DNA from 2 places in the Cellulomonas hominis genome. Region 1 is predicted to be linked to the other one. Evidence: predicted binding sites of a transcription regulator. Region 1 holds the regulator's gene; the other holds the start of a gene.

Region 1 (4,206 bases):
AGCGTGTGCTCGCCGGGTTCGCCCTCGCGGTGGCCCTGGCCGTCCCGCTCGGCGTGGTGATGGGCCGGTTCGACCCGGTGTTCCGGATGCTCGAGCCGACCGTGAACCTCGCCCGGCCGATCCCCGTCACCGCGTGGGCCCCGCTGACCCTGCTGATCATCGGCTACGGGGACGCGTCGGCGATCTTCCTGGTGTTCCTCGCCGCGTTCTTCCCGGTGCTGCTCAACACGATCTCCGGGGTCCGGCAGGTGCCCGTGCGGCTGCTGGAGGCGGCGGCGATGCTCGGCACGAGGCCGGCGCAGGTGCTCTACAAGGTCGTGCTGCCCGCCTCGATGCGGTCCATCGCGAGCGGCCTGCGCGTCGCGCTCGGCCTGTCCTGGGTGATCCTCGTGGTGGGCGAGACCGTCGGGATCAACACCGGCCTCGGCGCCATGATCACCCAGGCCCGGGACCAGTCGAAGACCGACCTCATCGTCGCCGGCATGGTCGTCATCGGCCTGTGCGGCTTCGTCGCCGACCGCCTGCTCACCGGCCTCCTCACGCTCGCGACCCGCGGGCGCCCGACCCTGACCTGAGAGGGGGAGCACCATGCCCCGCATCGGCTCCGTCCGCCCCCGCCAGCCCGCCGACGTGCGCGTCGCCGGCCTCGGCAAGCAGTACCCGACCCGCTCCGGCGGCAGCGTCGTGGCGATGGCCGACGTCGACCTCGACGTCCCCGCCGGGGAGTTCGTCTGCGTCGTGGGCGCCTCCGGCTGCGGCAAGAGCACCCTGCTGCGGATCCTCGCCGGCTTCGAGGGCGCGACCTCCGGCACGGTCACCGTCGCGGGGTCCCCGGTCACCGGGCCCGACCCCGAGCGCGGCGTCGTGTTCCAGGACTACGGGCTGTTCCCGTGGCTGTCCGTCCGGGAGAACATCGCGTACGGCCCGCGGCAGGCGCGGCTCCAGGGCCCGCTGGTCGCCGAGCGCACCGACCGGTTCCTCGAGGCGGTCGGCCTGACCCGGTTCGCGGACAAGTACCCGCAGGAGCTCTCCGGCGGCATGCAGCAGCGCGTCGCCATCGCCCGGGTGCTGGCCAACGACCCGTCGCTGCTGCTGATGGACGAGCCGTTCGGGGCGCTCGACGCCCTCACCCGGTCGTCCCTGCAGGCGGAGCTGTCCCGGATCCACCGCGACACCGGCACGACCGTGCTGTTCGTGACGCACTCGATCGAGGAGGCGGTCTTCCTCGCGGACCGGGTGGTCGTGATGGCCGGGGGCGCGTCGCACGGCGTGCCCGGGCACGTGAAGGAGATCGTCCCGATCGGCCTGACCGGCGAGCGCGACGTGACCTCCGCGGAGTTCAACGCGCTCAAGCGGCGGATCGCGGCGCTCGTGCACGAGGAGGTGGCGGCTCCGGCGGCGTGACGCCGGCGGCGGCCGCGGCGCGGGGTCAGCGCGCGCCCGGCCGCCACAGCACGATCGCGCCGGGAGCGCCGGCGGTCGTCCCGGCCTGGTAGGTGGCGTCCGCCGGCGTCCGGCGGCGCCGCTGGCCCAGGCCCATCGCGACCACGTCGCCGGAGGGGTGCGCCGTGAACACGCGGCGCCCGGGCTCGGTGTACGCCCGCAGGTGCTCGACCTGCCGGCGCAGCCGCTCCACCTCGGACTCCAGCTCCAGGATCCGCTTGATGCCGGCGAGGTTGACGCCCTCCTCCTGGGAGAGCCGCTGCACCTCGCGCAGCGTGGCGATGTCCCGCAGCGAGTACCGCCGCCCGCGGCCGCGGGTCCGCCCCGGCTGCACCAGCCCGAGGCGGTCGTACTGCCGCAGCGTCTGCGGGTGCATCCCCGCGAGCTCGGCGGCGACCGAGATCACGTAGATCTGCGCGTCCGGGGACGCCATCACCACCACCTCCTCCTGGGCGGTCACTCCTTGGCGCGTGCGAGCAGGTCGGCCCGCGGGTCCTCGCCGGACGTCGCGATGCCGAACGCCTGCACGGCCTCCTTCGCCGCGCCGCTGAGCCGCTGCGGCACGACCACCTGGACGGTCACCAGCAGGTCGCCGGTGCCGGCGGACGTCGTGACGCCCCGGCCCTTGACCCGCAGCGTGCGGCCCGACGGGGTGCCGGCCGGGATCTTCAGCCGGACCTGACCGCCGTCGAGCGTCGGCACCGGCACCTCCGCGCCGAGCGCCGCCTCGTCGAACGCGACCGGCAGCGTCACCCGCAGGTTGGTGCCGTCGAGGGTGAACACCGGGTGCGGCGTGACCCGGACGGTGACCTCGAGGTCGCCCGCCGGCGCGCCGTTCTCCCCGGGGCGGCCCTTGCCGCGCAGCCGGATCTTCTGCCCGTCCTTCACGCCGGCCGGGATGCGGGCCTTGACGGTCCGCCCCTCCACGCCGAGCGCCACGGTCGAGCCCTCGACGGCCTGCCGGAACGGCAGCGTCGTGACCGCGGCGAGGTCCGCGCCACGCCGGCCGCCGCGGGGCTGGCCGAAGCCGCCGCCACCGCCGAACAGCCCGCCCAGCAGGTCCTCGAACCCGCCGCCCGCGCCGCCGCCCGGGGCACCGGCGCCCTGCGGGAACCGCACCCGCGTGCCACCCGCGCCGCCGCCGAACACGCCGCCGAACAGGTCCTCGAACCCGCCGTTCGCGCCGCCCGCGCCCCCGGCGCCGCCCGCGCCCGCGCGGAACCGCGCGCCGCCGGCCATCGCCCGGAGCTGGTCGTACTGCTGGCGCTGCTCGGGGTCGGACAGCACGGCGTACGCCTCGCCGACCTCCTTGAACTTCGCCTCGGCGACCGCGTCCCCCGGGTTGTGGTCGGGGTGCATCGTCCGGGCGAGCTTGCGGTACGCCTTCTTGATCGCCGCCGCGTCCGCGTCCTTGGGGACGCCGAGCACGGCGTAGAAGTCCTTCTCGAGCCAGTCCTGACCGCTCACGACGCCTCCTCTCGTTCACTCGTCCCACGGGCGGGACCCGGCCGCGCGGTGCCGCGCGGCCGGGTCCTCATCGTGCCCGTCACGCCTCCGGGTCGACGACCGCCACCCGGGCGGCGCGGATGATCCGCTCGCCCATCCGGTAGCCGGGCTGCAGCACCTGCTGCACCGTCGGCTCCGTCACGTCGGCCGCGTGGCCGTGCATGAGGGCCTCGTGCACGGTCGGGTCGAACGCCTCGCCGGCCGCGCCGTACCGCTCGATGCCGAACCGGGACAGCGTGGCCTCCAGCTTCTCGGCGATCGACGCGAACGGGCCGACCAGATCGCCGTGCTGGCGGGCCAGCTCGATGTCGTCGAGGACGCTGATCAGCGCCTCGGCGACCGACGCGACGCCCAGGTCCCGGGCCGTCAGCGCCTCGGCCTTCGACCGCTTCACGTACGCCGAGTACTGCTGCTCGAGGTTGAAGTAGTCGGCGTTGCGGCGCTGGAGCTCGTCCAGGCGCTCGGCCGCCAGCTTCTGGGCCTCGACGAGGCCCTCGAGCATCACGGTCTCCTCGGCGGCGGTCGCGGCCTGCTCGGCCTCGGCCAGCACGGCCTCCTCGGGCGTCGGCTCGCGCAGCCGGCCGGTCTCCGGGTCGATGCGGCGCTTGTCCGTCACGCGGGGCGCCTCCTCGTCCGGGTCCGGGCGGCCCTGGCGGGTCGGGTCGTCCGTCACTTCTTCTCACCCTCGTCGTCGACGATCTCGGCGTCCACCACGTCGTCGTCCGCGGCGTCGGCGGTCCCGGCGTCGGCGGCCGGCTGGTCGCCCGCGGGCGCCTGCTGGTTCGCCGAGTACAGCGCCTCGCCGATCTTCTGCGACGCGGTGACCAGGGCGGTCTGCTTCGCGGTGACCTCGGCCAGGTCGTCGCCCTCGAGGGCCTTCTTCAGGTCGTCGACGCTTCTGCGGACCTCGGTCTTGACGTCGTCGGACAGCTTGTCGTCGTTGTCGGTCAGCAGCTTCTCCGTGGAGTACACGAGCTGCTCGGCGGAGTTGCGGGTCTCCGCCTCCTCGCGACGCTTCTTGTCCTCGGCGGCGTGCGCCTCGGCCTCCTTGACCATGCGGTCGATCTCGTCCTTCGGCAGGCCGGAGCCGCCGGAGATCGTCATCGACTGCTCCTTGCCCGTGCCGCGGTCCTTGGCGGACACGTGCACGATGCCGTTCGCGTCGATGTCGAAGGTGACCTCGATCTGCGGGACGCCGCGCGGGGCCGGCGCGATGCCGGTCAGCTCGAAGGTGCCCAGCGGCTTGTTGTCCCGCGC
Region 2 (4,206 bases), 340 kb from region 1:
GTCCGGGCCGACCTTGTCGGCGATCATCGGGGTGTCGGCGGCGACCGCGGCGTCCGCCGCGCGCTCGCTGGCCTCGGCCTCCGCGATCTCCTTCTCCACGGCCGGGATCTCGCCGTACTGCAGGCGCGCGGCGCCCGCGAGGTCGCCCTCGCGCAGCAGCCGGTCCGCCGCCGAGCGCAGCTCGTCCAGGCGCGCCTTGAGGTCGCCGACCAGGTTGTGCCCGGCCTTCTCCTTCTCCCAGCGCGCGGTGAGCCCGGCGAGCTCCTCGCGGCGGTCGGCCAGGTCGGCGCGCAGCTTCTCCAGCCGCTCGGCGGAGGCGGGGTCGTCGGCCTCGGACAGCACGACCTCCTCCATCTCCAGCCGGGTGACGGCGCGCTGCAGCTCGTCGATCTCGACCGGGGACGAGTCGAGCTCCATCCGCAGCCGGGACGCGGCCTCGTCGACCAGGTCGATGGCCTTGTCCGGGAGCTGGCGGCCGGTGATGTACCGGTCGGACAGCGCGGCGGCGGCGACCAGGGCGGCGTCGGCGATCGTCACCTTGTGGTGCGCCTCGTACCGCTCCTTGAGCCCGCGCAGGATCGCGACGGTGTCCTCGACCGACGGCTCGCCGACGAAGACCTGCTGGAACCGGCGCTCCAGGGCGGGGTCCTTCTCGATCCGCTCGCGGTACTCGTCCAGCGTCGTGGCGCCGACCAGCCGGAGCTCGCCGCGGGCCAGCATGGGCTTGAGCATGTTGCCGGCGTCCAGTGAGGACTCAGTGCCCGAGCCGCCGGCCCCGACGACGGTGTGCAGCTCGTCGATGAAGGTGACGACCTCGCCCTCGGACGAGGTGATCTCCTGCAGGACGGCCTTGAGCCGCTCCTCGAACTCGCCGCGGTACTTCGCGCCGGCGACCATCGCCGCGAGGTCCAGGGAGACCAGGCGCTTGCCGCGCAGGGACTCCGGCACGTCGCCGGCCACGATGCGCTGCGCGAGGCCCTCCACGACGGCGGTCTTGCCGACGCCGGGCTCGCCGATCAGCACCGGGTTGTTCTTGGTCCGGCGGGACAGCACCTGGATGACGCGGCGGATCTCGGCGTCGCGGCCGATGACCGGGTCGAGCTTGCCGTCCCGGGCGCGCTCGGTGAGGTCGACGCCGTACTGCTCGAGCGCCTTGTACGTGCCCTCGGGGTTCGGGCTGGTCACGCGCGCCGACCCGCGGACGGACGGCAGCGCGGCGGCCAGCGCGTCGCGGGACGCGCCCTGGGCGCGCAGGGCGTCCGCGACGCCGGTCTGACCGGCGGCGAGCCCGAGCAGCAGGTGCTCGGTCGACACGTAGTCGTCCCCGAGCGTCCTGGCCTCGGCGGAGGCGGCCTCGATCGCGGCGGCGGTCGCGCGCGACGCGGTGGGCTGCGCCACGGACGAGCCGCTCGCGGCGGGCAGGTTCACGAGGATCGCGCGCACGGCGCGACCCAGGGCCCCGCGGTCGGCGCCGACCGCGTCGAGCAGGCCGTTCGCCACCCCGCCCTCCTGGGCGAGCAGCGCGTTCAGCAGGTGGGCCGGCTCGAGCTGCGGGTTCCCCGCCGCGGACGCCTGCTGGATGGCGTCGCCGATGGCCTCCTGCGACTTGGTGGTGAGCTTCGCGTCCAACATCCCCTCCGTGCTTCGGTGTCTGGTTCCGTGCGGTGCAACCGCTCCGAAGTTGAGCCTATTCCGCTCAACTCTGCGCGTCGAGCCGAGAGGGCCGCACGGAGGGTCACCCCGGGTCACGCCGGATCGCATGACGCGTGTCATGTCCAGTCATGACTCTGACTCGCGTCACTCGGGGTTGTGACGATGTTCACCGCGCGCCGCCCCCGTGCCCCGGGGGCCCAGCCGGAGCGTCCGTGACCTGACCAGCGGCATCGGAGGTCCGACGCGATTGATCGGGCATGTCCGAACTGCACGGTTCTGATCTGCGCATATCCGGACATACCACCCATGCGGTCAGTGATCCATCTCACATTCGGTGCCCGGATTGCGTGCGGGGAGTTGCGCTCGGCGGACCCGGGCGAACACTCTGGGACCACTCCCACGAGGGGCACCACCGACTCACAGGAACGACCCGCCGACCACGTCGCCACCCGTCCGAACGGGTGACATCCGGTCCGACGACCGCCCGTTCGCCAGTCACAGCGAGCACCACCGCCCGACCCTCCCGGCCCTCGCTGGCCCCCAGTCCTCGCCGCGTCACCGTCGCCGCTGGCCCCACCCCCGGCCCCGAGGTGAGCGATGTTCATCTTCATCCTGCAGATCCGGCACATGCTCGACGAGCAGGCCGAGCTCTACCTGTTCACAGTCTTCTCCGCCCTCGTCTGGGCGCTCTGGCTGCTCAAGGTCGGCCTGTCCCGTCGGTACCGCCCGTGGGTCGCTGAGCACCACGAGACCACCAGCGTGATCGTCCCCGTCGTGGACGAGCCGCTCGACCTGTTCCGCGACGTCCTCACGCGCGTGACCGAGCAGCAGCCGGACGAGGTCATCGTCGTCATCAACGGCGCGCGGAACCCCGGTCTGGAGCAGGTCTGCGACGAGTTCGCGCCGCTCGTGCGCTGGGTGCACACCCCGATCCCGGGCAAGCGCAACGCCGTGAAGATCGGCACCGAGATGTCGAAGCACGACATCACCGTGCTCCTCGACTCCGACACCGTCTGGACGCCCGGCACGCTGTCCGAGCTGGTCAAGCCCTTCGCGGACGCGAACGTCGGCGGCGTCACCACCCGGCAGCGCATCCTCGAGCCGACCCGCTCCTGGATCACCCGCTGGGCGGACTGGCTCGAGAACTCCCGGTCCCTGTACTCGATGCCCGCGCAGTCGGTGCTCGGCCAGGTGGGCTGCCTGCCGGGCCGCACCATCGCCTTCCGGCGGCACATCCTCATGGAGGTCATGCACGACTTCATGACCCAGCGGTTCATGGGCGTGTTCCTCGAGGTCTCCGACGACCGGACGCTGACGAACCTCACGCTCAAGCAGGGCTACCGGACCGTCTACCAGCACACGAGCCTCGTCTACACGGACGCCCCGCTGCAGGTGAAGAAGCTCTTCAAGCAGCAGCTCCGCTGGGCCCGCGGCAGCCAGTACAACACCCTGCGCATGCTGCCCTGGATGCTCGGGCACGCCCCGGTGCTGTCGATCTTCTTCCTCGCGGACATCATCCTGCCGTTCCTGCTGGTCGGGACGATCGCCGGGTGGGTCTACCGGTCGGTGAGCGGCACGGGCGTGAACCTCTACGAGGCGATGCTCGAGACCTACGGCGCCCAGGCCGGCTGGTTCTGGGTCATCGCGCTGATGGTCGTGTCCTCGGTGCTGTCCATGGCGATCCGGCAGATCCGGCACCTGCAGGAGGTCCCGAGCGACTTCTTCCGGCTGCCGGTGTTCATCATCGTCTCGACGTTCTTCCTCATGCCGGTCCGGCTGCTCGGGTTCCTGCGGATGGCGCACGCGTCCGGCTGGGGCACCCGCGCCGGGGCCTACGCCGGCGGCGACCCGGGCGCGGAGGCCGCACCGGCCGCGCAGCACGAGCGGCCGACGCTCGCGGCCGAGCTCGACCTCATGAGCCGGCCCGCGCCGGTCGACGTCGTGGACCGCCCGTTCCCGACGCAGCGCGACCACGGCGGCACCGCCGTGCCCGTCCCGGTCGGGGCGCCCGAGCGCTCCGCCGAGGCCGGCGGCACCGCCCCGGCCGCGGCGCCCGCCCCGCGCGGCGCCGCAGCCCCGGTGGCTGACGCCACGCGCCGGCACGCCCGCACGCCCGCCCCCGCGCCGGCCCGCCGCCGGCTCAACCCCCTCGCGGCCATCCCCTACGGCATCGCCGTGGTCCTGTTCGCCCTGGAGGCACTGCTCTATGTCTGACGCACCGACCCCCACCCCCACCGGCAAGGCCTGGTGGGCGCCCACGATGGGCCGGATGACCGTGCGCGCGCGCATCGCGACCGCGGCCGTCGTGGCCGGGCTGCTGGCCGTCACGCTGGTCGTCTGGAACACCCCGGCCGTGTCCTCGCTCGTCGGGGCCGACGCGGACGAGCCGACCGCCGCGGAGCTCGCGCTCCGGGAGCGGAACGCCGAGCTCGAGGCGCAGCTGCACACGAGCCGGTCGCAGACCGACGCGCTGCGCGACGTCCTGGGCGACGAGCAGGCCGCCCGCAAGAAGGGCGAGGAGGACCGCGCCGCGGCGCAGGCCCAGCGCGAGGC

What was found. The regulator HspR, encoded in region 1, represses chaperone genes until heat shock. The targets are predictions, from matches to a motif close to AAGTTGAGTCNNNNNGACTCAACTT.
Region 2: the regulator HspR is predicted to act here: its motif matches at 1,679-1,703, upstream of clpB (ATP-dependent chaperone ClpB).

What each region holds. Positions count from the first base shown of each region.
Region 1 is NZ_JACHDN010000001.1:1,975,892-1,980,097, reverse strand. Features, by position in the region: gene HNR08_RS09310 (ABC transporter permease) at 1-575, shown strand, start outside; gene HNR08_RS09305 (ABC transporter ATP-binding protein) at 589-1,404, shown strand; gene HNR08_RS09300 (heat shock protein transcriptional repressor HspR) at 1,430-1,876, opposite strand; gene HNR08_RS22330 (DnaJ C-terminal domain-containing protein) at 1,900-2,910, opposite strand; gene grpE (nucleotide exchange factor GrpE) at 2,990-3,622, opposite strand; gene dnaK (molecular chaperone DnaK) at 3,619-4,206, opposite strand, start outside.
Region 2 is NZ_JACHDN010000001.1:2,316,059-2,320,264, reverse strand. Features, by position in the region: gene clpB (ATP-dependent chaperone ClpB) at 1-1,629, opposite strand, end outside; gene HNR08_RS10825 (glycosyltransferase family 2 protein) at 2,251-3,867, shown strand; gene HNR08_RS10820 (glycoside hydrolase family 26 protein) at 3,860-4,206, shown strand, end outside.